One region of the Pantoea nemavictus genome, then DNA from elsewhere that is predicted to be linked to it. Evidence: predicted binding sites of a transcription regulator. Region 1 holds the regulator's gene; each other region holds the start of a gene.
What was found. Region 1 encodes CRP, which controls carbon source genes, mostly activating them, when cyclic AMP is high. Its sites were predicted from a motif close to ATGTGANNNNNNTCACAT; they were not measured.
Positions count from the first base shown of each region.

Region 2: a site for CRP is predicted at 4,698-4,715, ahead of WH298_RS03630 (NupC/NupG family nucleoside CNT transporter). Genes of this name have one in related genera too.
Region 3: a site for CRP is predicted at 4,083-4,100, ahead of WH298_RS13345 (iron-containing alcohol dehydrogenase). Genes of this name have one in related genera too.

Region 1 covers NZ_JBBGZW010000001.1:1,733,774-1,742,052, forward strand. Annotated here, with positions in the region: gene tauA (taurine ABC transporter substrate-binding protein) at 1-214, opposite strand, end outside; gene WH298_RS07950 (LacI family DNA-binding transcriptional regulator) at 449-1,429, shown strand; gene WH298_RS07955 (LysE family translocator) at 1,431-2,033, opposite strand; gene WH298_RS07960 (hydrolase) at 2,094-3,110, shown strand; gene WH298_RS07965 (YheU family protein) at 3,113-3,331, shown strand; gene WH298_RS07970 (phosphoribulokinase) at 3,393-4,262, shown strand; gene WH298_RS07975 (OsmC family protein) at 4,360-4,764, opposite strand; gene crp (cAMP-activated global transcriptional regulator CRP) at 5,069-5,701, shown strand; gene WH298_RS07985 (YccS/YhfK family putative transporter) at 5,760-7,838, shown strand; gene argD (bifunctional acetylornithine/succinyldiaminopimelate transaminase) at 7,835-8,279, opposite strand, start outside.
Region 2 covers NZ_JBBGZW010000001.1:782,774-791,052, forward strand. Annotated here, with positions in the region: gene WH298_RS03610 (alpha-keto acid decarboxylase family protein) at 1-1,405, opposite strand, end outside; gene mgrA (L-glyceraldehyde 3-phosphate reductase) at 1,619-2,608, shown strand; gene WH298_RS03620 (DUF2502 domain-containing protein) at 2,768-3,124, shown strand; gene WH298_RS03625 (Nramp family divalent metal transporter) at 3,170-4,411, opposite strand; gene WH298_RS03630 (NupC/NupG family nucleoside CNT transporter) at 4,780-5,970, shown strand; gene WH298_RS03635 (LLM class flavin-dependent oxidoreductase) at 6,163-7,251, shown strand; gene WH298_RS03640 (cysteine dioxygenase family protein) at 7,257-7,847, shown strand; gene WH298_RS03645 (rhodanese homology domain-containing protein) at 7,840-8,279, shown strand, end outside.
Region 3 covers NZ_JBBGZW010000001.1:2,931,405-2,939,683, reverse strand. Annotated here, with positions in the region: gene cueO (multicopper oxidase CueO) at 1-296, opposite strand, end outside; gene WH298_RS13365 (YacC family pilotin-like protein) at 474-821, shown strand; gene WH298_RS13360 (DeoR/GlpR family DNA-binding transcription regulator) at 1,009-1,770, opposite strand; gene WH298_RS13355 (D-threonate 4-phosphate dehydrogenase) at 1,777-2,757, opposite strand; gene dtnK (D-threonate kinase) at 2,750-4,021, opposite strand; gene WH298_RS13345 (iron-containing alcohol dehydrogenase) at 4,207-5,355, shown strand; gene WH298_RS13340 (dihydrodipicolinate synthase family protein) at 5,373-6,257, shown strand; gene WH298_RS13335 (phosphoglycerate dehydrogenase) at 6,387-7,340, shown strand; gene WH298_RS13330 (MFS transporter) at 7,385-8,279, shown strand, end outside.

The DNA.
Region 1 (8,279 bases):
ACGCCAGTGCACGCAGCACGCTGGCACCGCTATCGAATTTACGCCAGTCCACGGTGGCACCGCTCTCTTTGGCGAAAGTGTTATCCGCCTGCGCCACTTTGGCCGGTTCAGCCGAGGTTTGATACGCCACGGTCACGTTGACCGCCTGCGCCTGGAACGCCATCAGGGCCAGAGCCGCTGCGACCGCCGTTATTGTTTTTTTCACTGCCATCATCGTTCACCCCAATGTGTTTTTGTGGTGGCAGTTTCTCCAGCAGCAGTAATTTCATAAAGGAATTAAAAATTATCCCTAATGACGATCCGTTCTTAGATCAACATTGGGCAAGGCTATGCAAAAAGTGCAAATGGAAAGAACCGGTAAATCGGTAAATATGTCACGCGCTCACAATAGGACTGTGATATTGATAGACTTCTCATTTTTCACCCCTCTACTAACGGTCCCAAATCCATGTCGATTGAGAAAGTCGCGCATTTAGCTGGCGTGTCAAAAGCCACAGTTTCACGGGTTTTGAATCACAATCCGGGCGTGCGTCCGGATACGCGTGCCAAAGTGCTGGCGGCGATCGACATCTGCGACTATCAACCCAATTTGCTGGCGCGTCAGTTACGTACTGCTCAAAGCCATATGCTGCTGGTGCTGATTCCTGACATCACCAATCCGTTCTGCTCGCGCGTGGTTCAGGGCATTGAGGCAGAAGCTGAAGCGCAGGGTTATCACATTCTGCTGTGTAACTCAGGATCACAGCTGCGGCGCGAAGCGGCCTATATTGCGCTGCTCACCGGTAAAGTCGTGGATGGCGTGATCACCATGGATGCCGCCGGCTGTTTGCAGGGATTGAAGGAGCTGATTGGCGACGCGCCCTGGGTGCAATGCGCCGAATACGATCCGTCAATCGAGGCCTCCAGCGTGGCGATTGATAATAAAGAAGCGGCGTTTGAAACCGTGCGTTATCTGGCGGGCAAAGGCCGTCGCCGCATTGCGCTGGTCAACTGTGATATGCGCTACCTCTATTCACATCAGCGCGAAGAGGGTTATCGCGATGCGCTGGAACAGCTGGAACTAAACTGGGGCAGCGTAGCGTACGCCGAGAATATTACCTGCGAGGCCGGCAGCGCGGCGTTGCGCGAACTGCTGGCGCAATCAGAACCGCCCGATGCGGTGTTTGCGGTATCGGATGTATTGGCAGTGGGCGTAATACACGCAGCGCTGGAAGCGGGTTTGCGCGTGCCGGAAGATTTAGCGGTAGTAGGATTTGATGGCATTAACTTTACCAGCAGCCTGAATCCACCGCTGACAACCATTGAGCAGCCGATGAATCGCATGGGCGCGCGTAGCGTACAACTGCTGCTGCAGCGCATTCGTCAGCCAAACTCAGCGATGGTGCATGAAGTATTGCCCTGGAAGCGCGTCGAGCGCGCTTCCAGTTAACTCAGTGCCAGATCAGCAACACGCAGGCTGCAGTAAGCAAGCCCATCGCCAGATTGAAGATTTTCCATGCGCGTGGGCTGCGCAGCAAACGTCCAATCATTGAGCCAAAGCCCATCCAGATCACGCCGGAAACCACGTTCACCATCAACATGCCGAGACTAATCGCCACCACCGAATGAAGATATTCCGTGCCCGCCAGGCTGAAGCTGGCCACAGCACCGAGCGCCATTAGCCAGGCTTTCGGGTTGATCAGCTGCAGCAAACCGCCTTGCCAGAATGGCATCTGCTTCACCGTGACATCGTCGGTTTCCAGCTTTTCATACGCGGCGGTAGCGATTTTCCACGCCAGCCACAGCAGATAGAGGCTACCGGCAATCTTCAGGATCAGATGTAGTGAGGGATAAAGCAGGATAAGACTGCCGATACCAAATGCCACCATCAGCAACATGACTTGCATACCAATCATGATACCAATGAGCAGCGGAATGGTGCGCAGGAAGCCAAAATTAGCACCAGAGGCGGTAAGTAACATATTATTGGGCCCGGGCGTGATGGCTGCGACCCAAAGAAAACCTAACATTGATAAAAAAAGACTCAGTTCCATGTATATTCGGGTGCTCCTCACCCAGTAAAGCGAACAACCCATCGAAGCTATCAGCGACTTATGCATCAGACAAGCCTTTACCCAAGCTATTTTGATCGCCCCAGCGGCGAGCGCTTTAAACCACTGCGCGGATTCACTAACGCGCACCTGCAAACGCTGCTGCCGCGCATTCTGCGCCGCCGGGTCAGCTTACGTCCGCACTGGCAGCGTCTTGACTTGCCGGACGGCGATTTTGTTGATTTAGCGTGGAGCGAAGATCCGGCGCAGGCGCGTCACAAGCCGCGCATGGTGATGTTTCATGGCCTGGAAGGCAGCTTTCGCAGCCCCTACGCGCACGGCTTGATGCAGGCGTGTCAGGCACGTGGCTGGCTGGCGGTAGTGATGCACTTCCGCGGCTGCAGCGGCGAACCGAACCGCCTGGAGCGCATCTATCACTCCGGTGAGACCGAAGATGCCACCTTTTTCCTGCACTGGCTGCAGCGTGAATGGGGCACGGTGCCGACTGCTGCGGTGGGTGTTTCGCTCGGCGGCAACATGCTGGCCTGCCTGCTGGGATTGCAAGGTAACGATGCGCCCATTGATGCCGCCATCGCCATCTCAGCACCGCTGGCGCTCGAGCCGTGCAGCACCAAACTGGATGTCGGCTTCTCGCGTTTCTATCAGCACTATTTGCTGACGCGGCTGAAGAAGAACGCCACGCGTAAATTACACGCCTGGCCCGGCACGTTGCCGGTCGATCTCAGCCAACTGCGCGCTTTTCGCCGCTTACGCGAATTTGATGATGCGATAACCGCACGTGCGCACGGTTTTATTGACGCGAACGACTATTATCAACGTGCTAGCGCCATGCCGCTGCTGACCGGCGTGCGCAAACCGTTATTGATCATCCATGCGCAAGACGATCCTTTTATGACCGATGCCGTGATCCCGCGCCCCGAACAGCTGTCAGCCTCCACGCAGTATCAGCTGACGCAGCACGGTGGCCACGTTGGCTTCGTCGGCGGCAGCTTGCTTAAACCAAAAATGTGGCTGGAACAGCGCGTACCCGATTGGCTCTCAACGTATCTGGATGTGTAATTGTGATTATTCCCTGGCAAGAACTCGAAGCGGACACGCTGGAAAATCTGATTGAAACCTTTGTGTTACGCGAAGGCACCGATTACGGCGAGCAGGAGCGCAGTTTGCTGCAAAAAGTTGCCGATGTGCGGCGTCAGCTGGAGCGCGGCGACGTCGTGTTAGTGTGGTCAGAACTGCATGAATCCATCAATATCATGCCGAAGGGTGAATTCCGCGGCTGATGCACCCAAGCGCAATTCGTGGTAACAATGCTCATCGCCGGACCTCACAGGGAGCTCTGTTATGTCAGCCAGGCATCCAATTATTGCCGTCACCGGTTCCAGCGGTGCCGGAACCACCACCACCAGCCTCGCCTTCCGCAAGATTTTCCAGCAGCTTAATCTGCATGCGGCGGAATTAGAGGGCGACAGTTTCCATCGCTTCACGCGTCCGGAAATGGACATGGCGATCCGCAAAGCGCGCGATCTCGGCCGCCACATCAGCTATTTCGGCCCGGAAGCCAACGACTTTGGCTTACTGGAGCAAACGTTCAAGCATTATGGCCAAACCGGCCTGGGCGAATCGCGGAAATATCTGCACACCTACGATGAAGCCGTGCCGTGGAATCAGGTGCCCGGCACCTTCACGCCGTGGCAACCGCTGCCGGAAAACACCGATGTGCTGTTCTATGAAGGCTTACACGGCGGCGTGGTCACACAGCAGCAGAATGTGGCGGAGCATGTTGATCTGCTGGTGGGCGTGGTGCCGATTGTTAACCTTGAGTGGATTCAGAAGCTGGTGCGCGACACCGGCGAGCGCGGCCATTCACGTGAGGCGGTGATGGATTCGGTGGTGCGTTCGATGGAGGATTACATCAACTTCATCACGCCACAGTTTTCACGCACGCACATCAACTTTCAGCGCGTGCCAACCGTTGACACCTCAAACCCGTTTGCCGCACGTGAAATTCCATCACTCGATGAAAGCTTCGTAGTGATTCACTTCCGCGGGCTGGAAGGTATCGCCTTCCCCTATTTGCTGGCGATGATTCAGGGATCGTTTATTTCCCACATTAATACGCTGGTGGTGCCGGGCGGCAAAATGGGATTGGCGATGGAACTGATAATGCTACCGCTGGTTCAGCGACTAATTGAAGGAAAACGGATTGAGTGAGGGTTACTCGCCGGTATGGAACCGGTCGCCATGAATGGCGACTCTACAAAAAACGCGATGATTTCGTAGGGTGCGCATTGATGCGCACCTGGAAGCATTAAAGCTCGATCACTTCATAGCTGTGGGTGATTTCCACGCCCTTGCCCAGCATAATCGCCACAGAACAGTATTTTTCCGCAGAGAGATCAACCGCGCGCGCTACGGCTTTATCGCTCAACGCTTTGCCGCTGACGATAAAATGCAGGTTGATATGGGTAAAAATGCGTGGAGCTTCTTCGCGGCGTTCTGACGTCAGTTTGACTTCGCAATCGGCGACATCGCTGCGCCCTTTTTGCAGAATCGACACCACATCAATGGCGCTACAACCACCGGCGGCCATGAGCACCATCTCCATAGGACTTGGCGCTTTATCACCGGAATTACCGTCCATTAATACCTGATGACCGGATGAGGATTCTCCGAGAAAGGTAAGACCTTCCACCCATTTCACTCGTGCCTGCATGATTCTTTCTCCTGAAGCGGCGGTTTTGCCGCCAGATTACGCTTTCACCTGATAAACAGCAATCCAGACTATTCCCCCGTTTGCTGAAGCGAGACAACACAAGACAGCTCGCAAAAGCTGTGCTACAAACAGTGCTGAAAATATTTTCGTCGTTACAGACGAAGGCGGGAAGAATCAAAAGCGTAGCTTAAGAATGACCCGGAATAATTTTTCCATTACTGGAAACGCTCGACGATTAAACCGCCTGACAGGGAAAAAATGCCCCCTGTATTTTGGGCACGATTACAACAGAGGATAATAGCGAATGGTTCTCGGCAAACCGCAAACAGACCCTACACTCGAATGGTTCCTGTCCCATTGCCATATTCACAAATATCCATCCAAAAGCACGCTCATCCATCAGGGTGAGAAAGCGGAAACGCTGTACTACATCGTTAAAGGTTCCGTAGCGGTACTGATTAAAGATGAAGAAGGCAAAGAGATGATTCTCTCCTACCTCAATCAGGGAGATTTCATCGGCGAACTCGGTCTTTTCGAAGAAGGCCAGGAACGTAGTGCCTGGGTGCGTGCGAAGTCTGCCTGCGAAGTGGCTGAAATTTCCTACAAAAAATTCCGTCAGCTGATTCAGGTAAACCCGGATATTTTAATGCGACTTTCGTCGCAAATGGCGCGTCGTCTGCAAGTGACATCGGAGAAAGTGGGCAACCTCGCTTTCCTTGATGTGACAGGACGTATTGCGCAAACGCTGCTTAATCTGGCTAAACAGCCAGATGCGATGACTCACCCAGACGGCATGCAAATCAAAATCACCCGTCAGGAGATTGGTCAGATCGTGGGCTGCTCACGCGAAACTGTGGGCCGTATCCTGAAAATGCTGGAAGATCAGAATCTGATCTCCGCACACGGTAAAACCATCGTCGTTTACGGCACCCGCTAATTTCTTCTCACCCACGGCGTGATGGCAACATCGCGCCGTTTCTATTTGCGATGAGCTGATGTGGCGCCGAATCATCTATCATCCTGAAGTCAACTATGCGCTGCGGCAAACGCTGGTGCTGTGCCTGCCTGTGGCTCTCGGTTGGCTGTTTGGCGATCTGCAAAAAGGTCTGCTGTTCTCGTTAGTGCCTGCCTGCTGCAATATGGCGGGTCTGGATACGCCGCATAAACGCTTCTTCAAACGCCTGATTGTCGGTGGTTCGCTGTTTGCCACCGGCAGTTTCCTGATGCAAATTTTGACCGCTTACCAGATTCCGCTGCCGCTGATCCTGCTGGCGCTGCCGCTGCTGATCGGCGTAACCGGCGAAATCGGCCCGCTGCATGCACGCCTGCTGCCCGCCACTTTAATCGCCGCCATCTTTACGCTCAGCCTGGTTAGGCGCATGCCGATATGGGTGCCGCCGCTGCTCTATATTGGCGGCACGCTGTGGTACGGCTTATTCAACTGGTTCTGGTTCTGGCTGTGGAAAGAGCAGCCGATGCGCGAATCACTCAGCCTGCTGTTCCGCGAACTGGCCGATTATTGCGATGCCAAGTACACCTTATTGACGCAGCTAACCGATCCGGAAAAAGCGCTGCCACCGCTGCTGGCACGTCAGCAAAAGGCGGTCGATCTCATTACCACCTGCTACCAGCAAATGCATATGCTGTCGGCCAGCCGCGATAACAGCCACAAGCGCCTGACGCGCGCCTTCCAGGTGGCGCTGGATTTACAGGAACACATCTCGGTCAGCCTGCATCAGCCTGAAGAGGTGCAGAAGCTGGTGGAGGAGAGTCACGCTGAAGCGGTGATCCGCTGGAACGCCAAAATTATCTCCGCACGGTTACGCGTGCTGGCCGATGCCATTCTCTATCATCAGCTGCCGGATCGCTTTCATATGGAGAAACAGCTCGGCGCGCTAGAGAAAATTGCCCGCCAGCATCCGGATAATCCGGTCGGCAATTTCTGCCTCTACCACTTCAGCCGCATCGCCCGCGTATTGCGCACGCAGAAACCGCTCTACACGCGCGACCTGATGGCCGATCGTCAACGTCGTTTGCCGCTGTTGCCAGCACTGCGCAGTTATCTGTCGTTCAAATCCACCGCCTTACGCACTGCGGCCCGCTTCGCCGTGATGCTGATGTTTGGCAGCTCGCTGGCACTGTTCTTTAATATCCCTAAACCGTACTGGATATTGATGACGATTATGTTCGTCAGCCAGAACGGCTATAGCGCCACGCGCGTGCGTATTCAGCACCGTGCGCTGGGCACCTTTGCCGGTTTATTGATTGCCGCGGCCTCGCTGCAGCTGGCGGTGCCAGAATCAATCACCTTGCTGTTTATGCTGGGCATCACGCTGGCGAGCTATCTGATCACGCGGAAATATTATGGCTGGTCGATGATTGGCTTCACCGTCACTGCGGTGTATTCGCTGCAGCTGCTGTCGCTCAACGGCGCGCAGTTCTTGTTGCCGCGCATGATGGATACCTTGATGGGCTGCCTGATTGCTTTCGCCGGCATGATTTGGCTGTGGCCGCAGTGGCAAAGCGGACTGCTGCGCAAGAATGCGCACGATGCGCTGGAAGCATATCAGGAAGCGCTGCAGCTACTGCTTGGCCCGGAGCAGTCGCCCGAGAAGCTGGCGTATCAGCGTATCAAGGTTAACCAGGCACACAACGCGCTGTTCAACTCATTGAACCAGGCGTCGAGCGAGCCGGGCTTTAACCTGAAATATCTGCAAGATATGCGCATGTGGGTGACGCACAGCCAGTTTATCGTTGAGCACATTAACGCCATGACGATTCTGGCGCGCGAGCACACCATGTTGACGGCGAAGCTGGCGGAACGTTATCTGCAATCTTGTGAAATTGCGCTGCAGCGTTGCCAGCAGCGGCTGGCGTATGACGGGCCGGGCAACGACAGCAATATTCTGGAAGCGCCGGAGAATCTTAACGAAGGGCCGGTTACGATTGTCGAACAGCATGTGAAGCGGATTTTGCAGCACCTTAACGTCATGCACACCATCTCTTCACTGGCGTGGAGCCAGCGACCGCATCATGGCCGCTGGCTCAAGGTGTTACGTCCGAAAGCAGATTAAGCGGCCAGCACCTTTTCAATCGCCGTCGCGAAACGCGTCATGCCTTCGGCAATATCGGTTGGCTCAATCACCAGCGACGGCACAAAACGAATCACATCGGTGCCGGCGGTGAGAATCATCAGCCCTTCCTCTGCAGAAGCATTGAGGATGTCGCGTGCTTTGCTGGCGAATTGCGGCTTCAGCGCGGCACCTATCAGCAGGCCTTTGCCGCGAATCTCGCTGAAAATATCGAATTTGCTGTCGATGGCTTGCAGCGCTTCAACAAATTGCTGACGGCGCGCTTCCACACCCTCCAGTACTTCCGGTGTGTTGATGATATCCAGCGCGGTTTCAGCAATCGCACAGGCCAGCGGATTGCCGCCGTAGGTGGTGCCATGTACGCCCGGCGCCATCACCGATGCAATGTCGTTGGTGGTTAACATCGCGCTCACCGGGAATCCG
Region 2 (8,279 bases), 950 kb from region 1:
TCGCGCGCTCAACCGTGTAGCCATCATTATTCAGTAAGAAGATGATCGGCTGCTGCCCATCGCGCTGCATGGAGCCCAGCTCCTGAATCGTAAGCTGAGCGGAGCCATCACCAATAATCAGAATCACGCGGCGATCGGGCTGCGCCGTTTGCGCACCAAAAGTGGCGGGTAAAGTATAGCCAATCGATCCCCACAGCGGTTGTACCAGCAGTTGTGCATCCTGCGGTAAACGCAGCGCTGCGGCACCAAAGGCGGCGGTGCCTTGATCGGCAAGGATAATATCACCCGGCTGCAGGAAGCGCTGCATCGCCTGCCAGAATGCGTGCTGACTGATTACCGCCGCATCGATTTGCTCATTTTCCTCGCACTCTATCTCTGCCGCGAGCTGCCAATGCGCGCAGTGACGCTGGTAAATGGGCAGCAGTGCATCCAGCGCCTGCTCCATGCTCAGCGGAGCGAACACCTCGCCGCCAACCGTCGCCTGAAACGGCTGTAAATCGATGACCCGCGTTTCCGGCAAGTTTTGCGTAAAACCGGCGGTTAAGGTATCGGTGAAACGTACGCCGACGCACAGCGTGACATCGGTATCTTCAATGGCCTGGCGTACGGCATCGCTGCTGCCTTCAGCCGCATAGGTGCCGACATAACCCGGCTGCTGCTCGTTCAGCACCCCTTTTCCCATCAATAACGTGGCGGCAGGAATCGCGCGCAGTTGGCGCAGCGTCTCCAACTGCGGCTGCAATTGCCAGCGCGAGGCGAGGAAATCTGCTAATAGCGCGACTCGCTGCGCCGGTGCCAGCAAGCGTTCTGCCGCGTCGGCAAACGCAGCGGCAATATGATGATGACGGGATTGCGCATCGGATTTAACCGCGGGCATCGCCACTTCTGCGGCGGCCACATCCACGGCCAGCAAGAGATAGCCCGGACGATGTTGCTGCAACGCCTCGTCAATCACCCGATCAATCTCCGCCACCGCATTGTCCGCCGTCAGCACTGCAGAGGCGGCACTCACTTCCTGCGCCATACGCAAAAAGTGGCCAAAATCGCCGTCTCCCAACGAATGATGTACGCAGTCGCCCTGCTGTTGCACTTTGCTCGCCGGCGCGCCCACGATATGAATCACTGGTACATACTCGGCATAACTGCCGGCAATGCCATTAATGGCGCTGAGCTCGCCGACGCCAAAGGTGGTTAGCAGCGCGGCTGCGCCGTTACAGCGCCCGTAACCATCTGCCGCATAGGCGGCATTGAGTTCATTGGCACAACCAACCCAGGCGATTTCCGGATGCGCAATGACGCTGTCGAGAAATTGCAGGTTGTAATCGCCGGGTACGCCGAACAGATGGCGGATGCCGCTTTGGTGTAAACGGTGCAGTAAGTACTCGCCAACATTGAGGGTTTTCATCGACAACTCCTTGTTAAGGGGATGATCAGGAGTATTAGCGATGTGGCTGAATTGGCGAGATTTTCACCGTCGTGAAACGGGGATTTGTGGCAAGCTATCGTTACGACGACAGATAATTCTGTAAGTTGCGATCTTCGGCGCGTTTCGCCTTAGTGTAAACGCATACACTGCTATGCTGATGTCACTTTCTCCCCTTTGAGACAGGAACGCTGCATGACTGCTTTTCCCCATCCCGAACGTTACCAACAAATGCAATATCGTCGTAGTGGCCGTAGCGGCCTGAAGTTACCGGCTATTTCGCTGGGCTTGTGGCACAACTTTGGCGACAGTACGCGCGTGGATAACAGCCGTGAATTGCTACGTCACGCCTTTGATCGCGGCATTACCCATTTCGACCTCGCCAATAACTACGGCCCACCGCCGGGATCGGCAGAATCCAACTTTGGTCGTATCCTGCGCGAGGATTTTCATGGGCTACGCGATGAGTTGGTGATCTCGACAAAAGCCGGTTACACCATGTGGGACGGGCCTTACGGCGATTGGGGTTCACGCAAATATCTGATTTCCAGTCTCGATCAAAGCCTGAAACGCATGGGGCTGGAGTACGTGGATATCTTCTATCATCACCGACCGGATCCCGAAACGCCGCTGGAAGAAACCATGCGCGCGTTGGACCAGGTGGTGCGTCAGGGTAAAGCGCTGTATGCCGCCATCTCCAACTATCCAGCAGAGAAAGCCGCCGAAGCGATTGCGATTCTACGCGATCTCGGCACGCCGTGCCTGATCCATCAGCCGCGTTATTCGATGTTTGAACGCGCGCCAGAGCAGGGTTTGCTGGATGTGCTGGGCGAAAACGGCGTCGGCTGCATCGCCTTCTCTCCGCTGGCAGGTGGCGTGTTAACCGACCGCTATTTGCAGGGCATTCCAGAAGATTCACGCATCGCCAGCGGCAGTAAGTTCCTCAATGAGAACCAGCTGACGCAAGAGAAGATGGAAAAAGTGCGTCAGCTGCAGGCGATTGCCCAACAGCGCGGTCAGAAGCTGGCACAAATGGCGCTGAGCTGGGTGCTGCGCGACGCGCGCGTCACTTCGGTATTAATTGGTGCCAGTAAAACTGCGCAGATTGATGACGCCGTGGAGATGTTGAGCCAGCCAGAGCTAAGCACAGACGAAATTAGCGCCATCCATAATATCTTGGTGTAAACGTTTACCCGCCCGGCATTTGTCGGGCGTTCTTCGCAGCAGAAAATTCTCAATTCAGATTTCCCTCAGCGTTTTCAGACTGATTCTCAAGGCTTACCTGGTCCGATGTGGCAAACTAGCGCAACGGTGGCAGAGATAAGCTACTGAAAAGGAGAAGTTATGAAACGTGCAATTTTGTTTGCCGCCTTGCTGGCAACTTTATCCCCATTAGCCACACACACAGCAGAAGCTAATAGCGCCACCATCAATTTGGGTCCCGGCGTCACGCTGCATCTTGGCGATCGCGATCGTCACGGTAATTACTGGGATGGCGGCCGCTGGCGCGAGCCGCGCTGGTGGAACGATCGCTACCAGTACAATGATAATCGCTGGTGGCGTCATGAAGAGTGGAAACGTCATCGCGCCTATGAACGTGAGCGCGAACGTCGCTGGCATGAACGTGAACGTCGTGAACATCATCGTCACGATCACCGCCATGACGATCGTCGTGGCCACCACGATCATCATCATCACTAAACAAAAAATCCCGCTTGATAGCGGGATTTTTTGTTTATCGCGCGCTTACCAACCGAGCGCTTCGCCGACCAGCAGGTAGAGATTGAGGGCGATCACCAGCACCACAATCAAGCGCCCGGCATTCTGCATCAGACGCGAGTTCACCATCTCATCGCCCATCAATTCACGGTTGCCGGTGAATGACAGCAGCGGAATCAGCGCCAGTGCAATACCAAAACTCAACAGCACTTGGCTCATCACCAGAATACGCGTTGGATCCCAGCCGGCCCAAATCACAATAAAGGACGGCAACATGGTGATGGTACGGCGGAACCACAGCGGGATGTGGAAGCGGATAAAGCCCTGCATAACCACTTGTCCTGCCAGCGTTCCCACCACCGTAGAAGAGAGACCGGCGGCAACCAGGCTTAAACCAAACACAATGGCGGCAGCCTGACCCAGCAGCGGTTGCAGCGTTAAGTAGGCCTGGTCGAGATCGACAATTTTAGAGTGGCCGCTAAAGTGGAACGCCGCCGCTGCGGTGGCCATCATCGCCAGATTGACAAAGCCCGCGATGGTCATCGCAATCGCCACATCCAGCTTTGTCGAGGAGTAGCGCTCAGCTTTGCTGCCTTTATTACCGTGCTGCGTCAGCGCCGAGTGCAGATAAATCACGTGCGGCATAATGGTGGCGCCTAACACGCCGGCAGCCAGGAAAACCGCATCGGAAGTCGGCAGCGAAGGAAGCGCCATGCCAACCACCAGCTCGCTGACGTTCGGCTGGGAGAAAAACAGCTCGACAATATAGGCCGCCGCAACAAACAGCAGCAGGCCGCCAATCACCAGCTCCAGCGGCTTCTGCCCGCGACTTTGCAGCATCAGAATCAGATAGGTTGCGATCCCCGTCAGCACCGCGCCCTGCAGCAGCGAAATACCCAGTAATAGCTTAAAGCCGAGCGCTGCGCCGATAAACTCGGCGAGATCGGTAGCCATGGCGATGATTTCCGCCTGCACCCAATAGAACCATACCGCCGGGCGCGGAAAGCGATCGCGAATGTGCTCCGCTAAGTTTTTGCCGGTGGCAATGCCGAGTTTGGCCGACATCAGCTGAATCAGCATCGCCATCACGTTGGCCCACACCACCACCCATAACAGCTTGTAGCCGTAGGCGGCGCCGGCCTGAATATTGGTAGCAAAATTGCCGGGATCGATATAACCAATCGCCGCGATAAAGGCGGGGCCCAGCAACGCAAGCTTAATCTTTCTGGCTCCGCGAGCGGCGCGCTCAGCGGTGCGGCTTTCTAGCATAGTTTTACCCTGTCTTAATGCTTGTTGACCTGAGCAGCTTAAGAGGTGAACAAGGCAGATGAAATATGGTTATAGTTATCGTATTAATAGATGGTGCTATGAAGTATAGCCATTGCTATACATTTTGGTAAAGGTGGTTCTTGCCAAAACCAGGACAACGGAATTGACTCTACGCTTGGGTCATTTTATAGACAATGTTTTTGTGGATATTTCTTGTGAGAGAATTGTAACGGGGTTGTGAGCGGTCAGACTTATCTGAGAAAAATCGCGATAGCGAATACTTATAATGTGGTTTTGATCTCGTTTTTAAGTAACGCGTTACATAGAATACGCAACAAAATACAACCCTCCTCAAATTTGGAGCCGACATGTCCCATGTTTTGCATTTTATTTTAGCACTGGTGGTGGTAGCCGTGCTGGCCTTGCTGGTCAGTCACGATCGTAAAAGCATTCGCATTCGCTATATCGTCCAACTTTTGGTGATCGAAGTACTGCTGGCGTGGTTCTTCCTCAACTCATCAGTCGGCCTCGGTTTCGTACAGGGTTTCGCCGGCGTCTTTGATCATCTGCTCAAGTATGCGGCCGAAGGGACCAACTTCGTGTTCGGCAACATGAACGAAAAAGGCCTCGCCTTCTTCTTCCTTAATGTTCTGTGCCCGATTGTGTTCATCTCCGCATTAATCGGTATTCTGCAACATTTCCGCATCTTACCGTGGGTGATTCGTGGCATCGGTACCGTGCTGTCAAAAGTTAACGGTATGGGCAAACTGGAATCCTTCAACGCCGTTAGCTCTCTGATTTTGGGACAGTCAGAAAACTTTATCGCCTATAAGGATATCCTCGGCAAGATGTCGCAGCGCCGCATGTACACCATGGCAGCGACCGCAATGTCGACCGTTTCCATGTCGATTGTCGGCGCCTATATGACCATGCTCCAGCCAAAATATGTGGTGGCTGCGCTGGTACTGAATATGTTCAGCACCTTTATTGTGCTGTCGCTGATTAACCCGTACCGCGTTGATAGCGAAGAAGACCTGCAGCTGCAGGATCTGCATAAAGGTCAGAGCTTCTTCGAAATGCTGGGCGAATACATTCTCGCCGGTTTCAAAGTAGCGATTATCGTGGCGGCGATGCTGATTGGTTTTATCGCGCTGATTTCTGGTCTGAACGCCTTGTTCGATTTGATCTTCGGTATCAGTTTCCAGGGCGTGCTGGGTTATGTGTTCTATCCGTTTGCCTGGGTGATGGGCGTTCCTTCACACGAAGCGCTGCAGGTTGGCAGCATCATGGCGACCAAACTGGTGTCCAACGAATTCGTGGCGATGATGGATCTGCAGAAAATCGCCGGTCAGCTTTCGCCACATGCGGAAGGTATTCTGTCTGTATTCCTCGTCTCCTTTGCTAACTTCTCTTCTATCGGAATTGTGGCGGGTGCGATTAAAGGTTTGCACGAAGAGCAGGGTAACGTGGTTTCGCGCTTCGGCCTGAAACTGCTGTACGGCTCAACCCTGGTGAGCGTGCTGTCTGCCGCCATCGCCGGTTTAGTGTTGGCCTTCTGATGGTCTGGGCGAGCTGCGGCTCGCCCTTCTCTTCTTAATTATTTCAATCGGTTCTATCTCGTCGCTCCGCAACTTTCCCCGCGCTATCACCCGCTTCACCGTTAAATGCAAAACCTTTGCACAATATTGAATTTCCGTTCATACCGCCTGCGCCCGTAGTTTTTCTCCATGACGTCACTTCAGGAGAACCGCATGAGCATTCAATTCCTTGGCATGATTGGCCACCGCCTCGCTTCCGAAATCATCCCGGCCAGCGGCCCGCTGTTCGATAAAGAATATATTGCCCGCTTTGCACGCGCGCATGAAGAAGCCGGCTTTGATCGCATTCTGGTCGGCTATTGGTCAGATCAACCGGATGGTTTTCTGGTTACTGCCCACGCCGCTGCGCATACCTCGACGCTGAAGTTTCTGCTGGCGCATCGTCCAGGCTTTGTCGCGCCAACCCTGGCAGCACGCAAACTGGCCTCGCTCGACCACTTAACCGACGGCCGTTTAGCCGTGCACATCATCAGCGGCGGCAGCGATGTCGAGCAGCGGCGCGATGGTGACTTCCTGAATAAAGCCGAGCGCTATGCGCGCAGCGATGAGTTCCTCACCGTGCTGAAGCAGAGCCTGGAGTCCTCGCAGCCTTACGATCATCAAGGTGCGTTTTATCAGGCTGAACAGGCGTTCTCCGCCATCAAACCACTGCAGAAAAAACTGCCGGTCTATTTTGGCGGATCGTCGCAGGAGGCGATTGAGGTGGCGGCACGCCATGCCGATGTGTTCGCGCTATGGGGTGAACCGTTGAAAGGAGCCGAAGAAACCGTGCGCAACGTGCGTGCCGCTGCCGCCAAACAGGGGCGCGAGATTAACTTTAATATCTCGTTCCGCCCGATTCTTGGCAAAACGGAAAAAGAAGCCTGGGAACGTGCTGAACATATCCGCGCCACCGCCGAGAAACAGCTTACGGAAAGCGGCTTTGCTTTTGGTAAGGCCAAGCCGCAGAGCGTCGGGGCGCAGCGTTTACTCGCTGCCGCCAACGAAGGCGATCGCCTGGATAAAGTGTTGTGGACCGGCGTGGCGAAGCTGGTTCAGGGCGGCTACAACTCCACCGCATTGGTGGGAACGCCAGAGCAAGTGTCCGATGCGCTGCTGGAATACTATCGCCTTGGCATTCATAGCGTGCTGATTCGCGGCTTCGACCCGCTTAACGATGCGGTGGAGTATGGGCGCGAGCTGATTCCTTTGACGCGCGAGAAAGTCGCTGCGCTCTCTGCCGCTGATAAAAGGAGCGCCTGAGCCTCATGAGCCATTATCAGCATCACCGCCTGCGCGACTTCGTCGCTAATCTGGCCAATTTGTTAGATACCCAGCCCGAGGAAACCACGATTTTGCAGCGTGGCAGCGAATGGCTCGGCGAGTTGATTCGTCATGACGACTGGCTGGACGACGCCTTCACACAGCCCCATCCGGAACACTATCAACAATATCTGCTGCACGCTGATGCCCAGCAGCGCTTCTCGGTGGTGAGCTTCGTCTGGGGACCGGGCCAGCAAACGCCCATTCACGACCATCGCGTGTGGGGATTAATTGGCATGCTGCGCGGCGCGGAAATTTCACAATCGTGGCAGCCTGGACCCAACGGTTTAAAGCCGGAAGGTGCTCCCGTGCGACTCGATCCCGGCAGCGTCGAAGCGGTATCGCCGACGGTTGGCGATATTCATCGCGTCAGCAATGCCTATGACGACCGCGTCTCCATTAGCATTCACGTTTATGGCGCCAACATTGGTGCAGTAAAACGCGCGGTCTATCGCGAAGACGGCAGCGAAAAAACGTTTATCTCCGGTTACAGCAACCGTTACTTACCGAACATTTGGGACCTTTCACATGACTAAAGCCGTTTTTCCTTTACGCCAGGCGGCGGAAATTATTGATGCCCTGCGTCAGCAGCAGGAAGTGGCGCTGATTGATGTGCGTGATGAAGCGCTGTTTGCCACCGCGCATCCGCTGTTTGCGGTGAATATTCCGCTTTCCAAGCTGGAGCTTGAGCTGCTGGATCGTATTCCGCAGCGCACCACCGCTATCACGCTATATGACAATGGCGAAGGCCTGGCGCAAACCGCCGCTGAACGCATTGCCGCACAGGGTTACAGCAACGTTGCTCTGCTGGCCGATGATTTAGCCGGTTGGCAGGCGGCAGGCGGTGAACTGTTTATCGATGTGAACTCACCCAGCAAAGCATTTGGCGAGCTGGTTGAGCATCACAATCACACCCCTTCCCTGTCAGCGGACGAAGTACATCAGCTGATTAATAGCGAAGCCAACGT
Region 3 (8,279 bases), 1.2 Mb from region 1:
GTAGTGGCTTCAGGCAGTTGGTTATGAATATTTACCGTGACGTTTTTTTCGCGCTGCAATCTGAGTGCTGGCCCTAACAATCCGCCGTTGTAGCCCCAGGTGGGCACCGCTTTGCCGTTCCATTGGCTGCTGCCGGTCATGGCGGTCAGCGTGTATTGCCCGCGTGCGTCAGGTTCCAAAATGGAAGGGATCGGCAATAACGGTCGCGTGGCGGCCATTAGTGAGCGGCTCCATAGCGGCAGCGCACCGGCGGCGCTGAGAGCAGCAGTCAACTTTAGAAAATGACGACGTTGCATATTCTTATCCTTGTCGTGAATAAGGGCACAGCGTAAACCTTTACCCTGCGGGAGGGTCAAGTGCTGAAACAGAATGCACTGAGAAAAAGCGCGTGAATGGCCCGAAAGGGCAAATTTAGCGGAATAGCGACAATAACTGTGCTAACGTCAATAAATTGTCCCTTGTTGAGAATCATTATGACGAAAAGCATCAAGATCCTGCTGCTGGCGGGACTCCTTGGCTTCTCCTCCACCAGTTTTGCCCTGAGTGAATCCGAAGCAGAAGATCTCGCCGACCTCACCGCGGTGTTCGTTTATCTGAAGAACGATTGTGGCTATCAGGATTTGCCGGACGCGCAGATTCGTAAAGCGTTGGTGTTTTTTGCCCAACAGAACCGTTGGGATCTGAGCAACTACAGCAACTACAACATGAAGTCGCTCGGTGAAGAGAGCTACAAGGATTTGAGCGGCATCGCCATTACCAACGACAAGAAGTGTAAGTCGTTAGCGCGCGATTCGCTGAGTTTGCTGGCTTACGTGAAGTAATCGGTTCCCCTTCGGTTGGTGCTCGCTGTCCCCTTCGATGGTGCTGGCTGTCCCCCTCCTCGGTCCTCCCCCATAAATGGGGGAGGAAGATGCTGCTATATGTGAGTTGGGAGTTGCATGTGGCAGCGTCTCCTTCCCCTGCTTGCGGGGGAAGGCCGGGATGGGGGACAGCCAGCACGATCCAAACCTAAACCGTTAACTCCAGACCAATTCCACGCTCGCGCAGGTCGCGACATACCGCTTCATCCAGACGCGCATCCGTCACCACATCAGTCAGGCTATCAATCGGTGCCGCGCAGTACAGCGACCAGGAGCCGTATTTACTGCTGTCAGCCAGCAGCACCCGGCGGCGCGCATTGGCCAGCAAGTCCATCTTCAATCCGGCTTTATCTTCGGTTGGCGTGGTAATGCCGCGTTCGATACTCCACGAGTTACAGCTGACAAAAGCGATATCCGGATTGATGCTGCGCAACAGGCGACGCCCGTGCTCACCAATACACGACTGGCTGGAATCATCGATGCGTCCGCCAATAATGGTGGTTTCGATCTGCTTAAACTCGGATAAAAACAGCGCGATATGCAGATCGGCGGTGATAACGCGCAGCTTGAGATGCGTTAGCTGGCGCGCCAGCTCCAGCATGGTGGTGCCGGCATCCAATACCACCGCATCACCCGACTGCACATAACGGGCGGCAAACTGGGCAATGGCCTGTTTTTCCGCCAGATTACGCTGCATCTTCTCCAGCGTAGTGGGCTGGTTGGGGATAAAGCGATTTAGCGTGACGCCGCCGTGGCTGCGGCTAATGACGCCCTCCTTGTCCAGCTTAATCAGATCGCGGCGGATGGTCGCTGGCGAGGCGGAAATAGCGCTCACCAGTTGTTCAACGGTGACCAGATTATGACTCTTCAGATAGTCCATAATCTGGTCGAGACGGCTTTGTCCCTTCATATTTCCCTATGCAAGCTGCATCGCGAGTTTAATGGAGATTGCCATGCTCGCAGAGTTCGCTTTACCTGTCCAGGCGATATCAAATGCGGTGCCGTGGTCCGCCGATGTGCGGATAAAGGGCAAGCCCGCAGTAATATTCACGCCATCATAGAAACCCAATAACTTCAGTGGGATATGTCCTTGATCGTGGTACATCGCGACCACCATATCGTACTGCCCTTCCTGACACTGCAGGAACACGGTATCGGGCGGGCATGGGCCATGCACATCAATGCCCTGCTGTTTCATCACGTTAATCGCAGGCGCGACGATAGTGATCTCCTCATCGCCGAACAGACCGTTTTCACCGGCATGAGGGTTAACTCCCGCCACCGCGATGCGCGGCTTATCGAACCCGACGCGGCGCAGGAAGCTGTCGGCCATGCCGATCACCGTCTGAATGCGTTCACCGTTTAAGGTGTCGAGGAACTTACGCAACGCGATATGCGTCGTGACGTGAATCACTTTCAGCTTATCGGTGTAGAGCACCATGGCGTAGTTTTTAGTATTGGTGAGCTGTGCCAGCAGTTCAGTGTGGCCAGGATACAGGTGACCTGCCGAGTGTAGCGCTTCTTTATTCAGCGGCGCGGTCGCTATGGCGTGAACTTCTCCGGCCAGTGCCAATTCGGTGGCGCGCTTAACACAGCGCCACGCCAGATCGCCCGCCTCTTTCTGCACCACGCCCGGTTTTAGCGCATCCGCATCCGCCAGCGGTTCATCAATCACATTAATAATGCCCGGCGCGAAGTGCGCATCGTTAACCTGGTCAAGCACGCGCAGCTCAGCCTGCGGCGTCACATTTAACCCCATCACCCGGCGCAGCGTGTTCGCGCAGCCGACTACAACGGCCGGCACGCCCGCTAAATCACCTTCTGCCAGCGCTTTAATGATGATCTCCGGGCCAATGCCCGCCGGATCGCCCATGGTAATCGCAATAATTTTATTCACTCAACTTCTCCTCAATAAAACGAATGGCTTCTACCAGGGTGTTTTCGTCACCAAAGCCACCTGCTTTGGTCATCACCGGCAGGTGTAATTCACTGTTAAGCAAAACCCCGTGCGGCACACAGCCCGCCACCAGGCCCTGAATCTGGAAACCGCTGGCACCTAATGCCTGCGCCACGGCAATCGCCACATCTCCGCCGGAGAGATAAAGCCCCGCAGGCTGCACCTGACGACAAACGGTGCTGGTTAACTGCGCGAGAAACTGGCAGATGCGTTCGCCTAATGCCTGCCGCGAAACCTGATGCTGCTGGCAGAGTTGCTCAATGTCGTGACGCTGATCGACATGCTGCGTGGTGCGCAGCACGCAATGCGCGCCATCGTGCAGCGCCTGCAGCATCGCCTGTTGCCATACGGCGGCTTGCGGCCAGGCAGGCTGGGCAAACAGCTGGCGGATATCAATGTCGATAATGCGGATGTCGCGCTGGCTGGCAAGGCGCGCAATTTGCTGCTGCGCCATTGCGCTCATCGAACCCACCACCGCCAGCACCGGACGCGGCCGACGGGCAGCCAGCAGTTCGCCCAGCGCATCGCTCAGGCCTGAGGCTCCGGCCAATAGTGGCCGCTCATCTAGCGCGGCCGCCGCCGCCATTAATAAGGCAAGGTCGGCGTCCTGCTCGATATCCACCACCAGCAACCCCTGTTTGTGCGCCAGTACCTGGGCCAGTTGTGCGCCGCGTACCGTGGCGAGGTCGAGGGTCTCGCCGGGCAAGATGCTCTGCATTTGCAGGCACGTCAGCACATGGCTGCTGGTAACCGGGGTTTTGGGATCGCTGGCGAATTCGGTATCAATCAAACGCTGCTGATCGATCCAGACTTCACCGTTGCGCGTGGTACGCCCCAGTTTCGGCACCGCCGGCACTACCAATGCTAATTTTTTGCCGCTGGCCTGCAGCGCCACGCTGATTTCCGCACCGGGATTGCCGCGCAGCGTGGAATCGATCTTCTTAAACAGCCAGCCATCGTTGGCCATCGCCTGATGCTGCTCCAGCGCAGCAAGGGTGCGACGCGCCGCTTCTTGCGCGTTTACCGCGCGGCTATCGGTGCTGATCACCAGCACATCAGCGCTGCCAGCTGGATGGGGTGTGCTGCTGTCAAACAGCACATGCACGCGCGCTCCGGCGCGTGCCAGCCCGCTGCCCGCATCATTAGCACCGGTAAAATCATCGGCAATCACTAAGACGGGCGTTTTCCATGGCTGTGAAGTCATTTTCTCTCCTTTAACGGCTACTGCCGTGCTGCAATGATTATATTCAATCATGATTGATTATATGTGAGCAAGATCAAATTAATTGAAATCAATTTGTCCTATAAAATTAGGCACTGAAATGATGGACCTCGCGCTGTTTGAGCAAAATTAATCATTCAGCACAAAAAACGCGATAAGGGTATGTAATGAATATCAACAGCACCGTGATAAGTGGCTTTCAGGCGCTCAATGACCTCAGCTATCTACTACGAGGTAAGAAGAGAGCCCTGCTGGTGACCGATAAGAATATCGAAGGCATTCCGGCGGTTCAGAGGCTGATCGCCCAGCTGCAGCAACAATTGGCTAGCCTGAGCATCGTCAATTCGGTGCCGCCAGAGCCAAGCCAGCACGATGTGGCGGCCATTGTCGCTGCGCTACCGGCCACCGATGTCGATCTGGTGATTGGCGTCGGCGGTGGCAGCGTACTGGATGTCGCTAAGCTGCTCTCTATTCTGTGCGTCGCGGACGCGCCAACGCTGGATGCGCTGCTGGCCGGTGAAAAACCGCAGACGCGCACCCCTTCGCTGCTGATTCCCACCACGGCGGGCACCGGCTCGGAAGCCACGCCGAACGCCATTCTGGCGATCCCGGAGAAAGAGACCAAAGTCGGCATAATCACGCCGGTGATGCTGCCGGATTATGTCGCGCTGATACCGGAGCTCACCACCAGCATGCCACCGCATATCGCCTCTTCTACCGGTATCGATGCGCTGTGCCATCTGATCGAATGCTTTACCGCTACCGTGGCGAATCCGGTAAGCGATAACTATGCGCTGATCGGCATGAAAAAGCTGTTTGCCAGCCTCGAAACCACTCTCGCTGAGCCGGATAACCTTGAAGCGCGCCTGAATATGCTGTGGGCATCTTATTATGGCGGTGCGTCGATTGCGCATGCCGGTACCCATCTGGTTCACGCCATGTCCTATCCGTTGGGCGGTAAATATCATCTGCCGCACGGTGTGGCTAACGCCATTCTGCTCGCGCCGTGCATGCGCTTTGTGCGTCCAGCGGCGGTGAGCAAATTCGCTCAGGCTTACGATCTGCTGCCCGATGCCGATACGTCACTGGATGAAGAAGCCAAATCTCACGCGCTGGTTGAGTACTTCGCCGCGCTGGTAAAACGCCTAAAGCTGCCCGCCAGTCTGGAAGAGCTGGGTATCGGCCCGGATCACCTGCCGTATCTGGTTGAAGCCGCACTCGACGTGCAGCGTCTGATGAAGAATGTACCGATGAAAGTGGGCGCAGATGACGTACGCAACGTCTACCTGACGCTGTTTCCCGCTTTGAGCCACTAAGCATTATCGAGGACAACATGAGTAAGAAAATTCAGGGCGTGTTAACCGCCATCGTTACCACCTTCGAACGCGACGGTGCCTTTAATCCCGTCGCCCAGCGCGAGCAGGTCAAACGCCAGTTAAGTGCTGGCAACGGTATTTTCTGCGGCGGCACCAACGGTGAATTCTTCGTGCTGAACGAGCAGGAGAAGCTGGCGGTGACACAGACTTGCGTCGATGAAGTTAACGGCACCGCGCCGGTAGTGGCGCACATTGGCGAAATCTCGACGCGTGAAACCATTCGTCTCGGCAAGCAAGTGGCGAAGCTGGGCGTGGATGCGGTTTCGGTGATTACGCCCTACTTCGTGCCGCTGAAACAGGAAGAGCTGATCGCCCACTATCGCGCGGTAGCTGACGCCATCGATGTGCCGCTGTTCCTCTATAACATCCCGGCGCGCACGGGCAACACGCTGCAGCCGGAGACCGTGCGCACGCTGGCTGCGCATCCGAACATCATCGGCATCAAAGATAGCGCTGGCAGCTATGAAAGCCTGAGCGGTTTTCTGCAGGCGGCAGCAGGCATCGATAGCTTCGATGTACTGAATGGCCCGGATTCGCTGATTCATCAGGGCTTCGTCGACGGCTGCTCGGCCTGTATTTCAGGGCTCGCCAACGTCGCCCCCAAAGAGATCAACGCCATTTGGGCACGCTTCCACGCTGGCGATATCGAAGGTTCTCGTCTGGCGCAGGAAAATGTCACCGGCTTGCGCACCGATCTGTATAGCGTCGGCTTCTCGCCTGCTGCAGTAAAAAAAGCGGTGTCGCTGCTCGGCTTTGACGTGGGCGACAGCCGCTATGCGGTGAGTTTCTCTGCCGACGAAGAGCAGAAAATTCGTCAGATCGTGAATCAATATTTGCAGTAATCACCGGGTGAGCGGCCTGCCAGGTCACCATAAATGGCGACCCTACGCGTTTTGTAGGGTGCGCATTTATGCGCACCGTGTTAATCGCGGCACCGGCTCTTAGCTGTATTTTCAACATCGGGAAGATTTATGAAAGTCATCTGCACCTCACCGTCGTTTGCTAAATATGAGGCGACGCCCATTGAAACCCTACAACAACAGGGTTTTGAGCTGATCACCCTGCCCGCCGATGCGCCGCTAAGCGCGCTTGAGCCGCATCTGGCTGATACGGTCGCGCTGATCGTCGCCTTTACCGACGTCAACGAGGCGCTGCTGGCGCTGGCGCCACAGCTGAAAATCGTCTGTAAGCACGGCGTGGGCGTCGACAATATCAATCTGGATGCCACGTGCGCACGCGGTATTTACGTCACTAACGTGCCGGACGCCAACAAACATGCGGTGGCCGATTTCGCCTTCGCGCTGATATTGAATTGCGCGCGCCAGGTAACTCAGGCGGCGATTGAAACGCGCGCCGGACACTGGCCGCGCATTTTTGCCACCGATGTCTACGGCAAAACGCTGGGCATTATTGGGCTGGGCAATATCGGCAAGCAGGTCGCGCTGCGCGCTAAAGGCTTCAACATGCGGGTGATTGCCTTCGATTTTTATCCAGATGAGACATTTGCTGCCGAGCACGGCATCGAATTCGTCACGCTGGATCAGCTGACGGAAACCAGCGATTTCATCACCCTGCATATGCCGCTGACCGACAAAACCCACCACCTGTTTGATGCCGCCCGGCTGAAACGCATGAAGAAGAGTGCCTTCCTGATTAATGCCTCACGCGGCGGTGTGGTGAATGAGCAGGATCTCTATCAGGCGCTGCTGGATAACGTGATTGCCGGAGCTGCGGCTGACGTGTTCGTGCAAGAACCGCTGACGGAGCATCCGCTGTTCACGCTCAGCAACTTCATCCCCACCGCGCACCTCGCCGGTTATACCGACGGTGCCATCAGCGCGATAGGCGAACGTTGCGTGACGCAAATCGTGCAGTGCATTTGCCAGGGTGAACGCCCGCTTAACGTGATGAATGGGCTGGAATAATTCGCCGCCTTTCCCTGTAACCCTTTTTCGAGTGGATAATTATTATGACTAACTCTGCACGCTCGAGTCGTATCCGTTGGTGGATCGCTGGCCTGATGTGGCTGGCCATCGCCATTAACTACATTGACCGCACCGTTCTCTCGGCGGCGGCACCGCATCTGATCAAAGAGCTCGATATCAATCCAGAAATGATGGGCTTTATCATGGCCGCATTCTTCTGGTCTTACGCGCTGCTGCAGATACCGGCGGGCTGGTTTGCCGATCGCTTCGGCCAGAAAAAAGGCCTGGGAATTGCCGTCGGCTGGTGGTCAATCGCCACCATGGCGATGGGTCTGGCGACCGGCTTTAAATCGCTGCTGGCGCTGCGTTTAGCGCTAGGCGTGGGTGAAGCGGCTGCCTATCCGAGCAACGCCGGCATCACCGCGCGTTGGTTCCCGGACCGCGAACGCGCCACGGTGTCGGGCCTGTTCGACAGCGCCTCGAAGTTTGGGGGGGCGGTGGCGATGCCGCTGATTGTGTTTATGATCGCCATGTTCGACTGGCGTCTAACCTTCCTCGCCATTGGTGCATTAGGGTTGTTCTGGGTTATCGCCTGGTACTTTATCTACGCCGAAAACCCGGAAGATCATCAGTCGATCAGCAAAGAGGAAGTGCGCTTTATCCGTGACGGCCAGGCGCAGAAGCATGGCGATAAAAGCGTGCGTCCGATGAAGTGGTACAAGCTGCTGCGCTATCGCAATATCTGGGCGATGTGCATTGGTTTCTTCACCATCAACTACACCTCCTACTTCTTTATCACCTGGCTGCCGACGTATCTGGTGAAAGATAAAGGCATGGATTTCCTTAAAATGGGGATGGTGGCTGCGCTGCCGCTGATTTGCGGCATGGTGATTGAAGTGCTGGCCGGTTGGGCATCGGATCGCATGGTGCATAATAAAG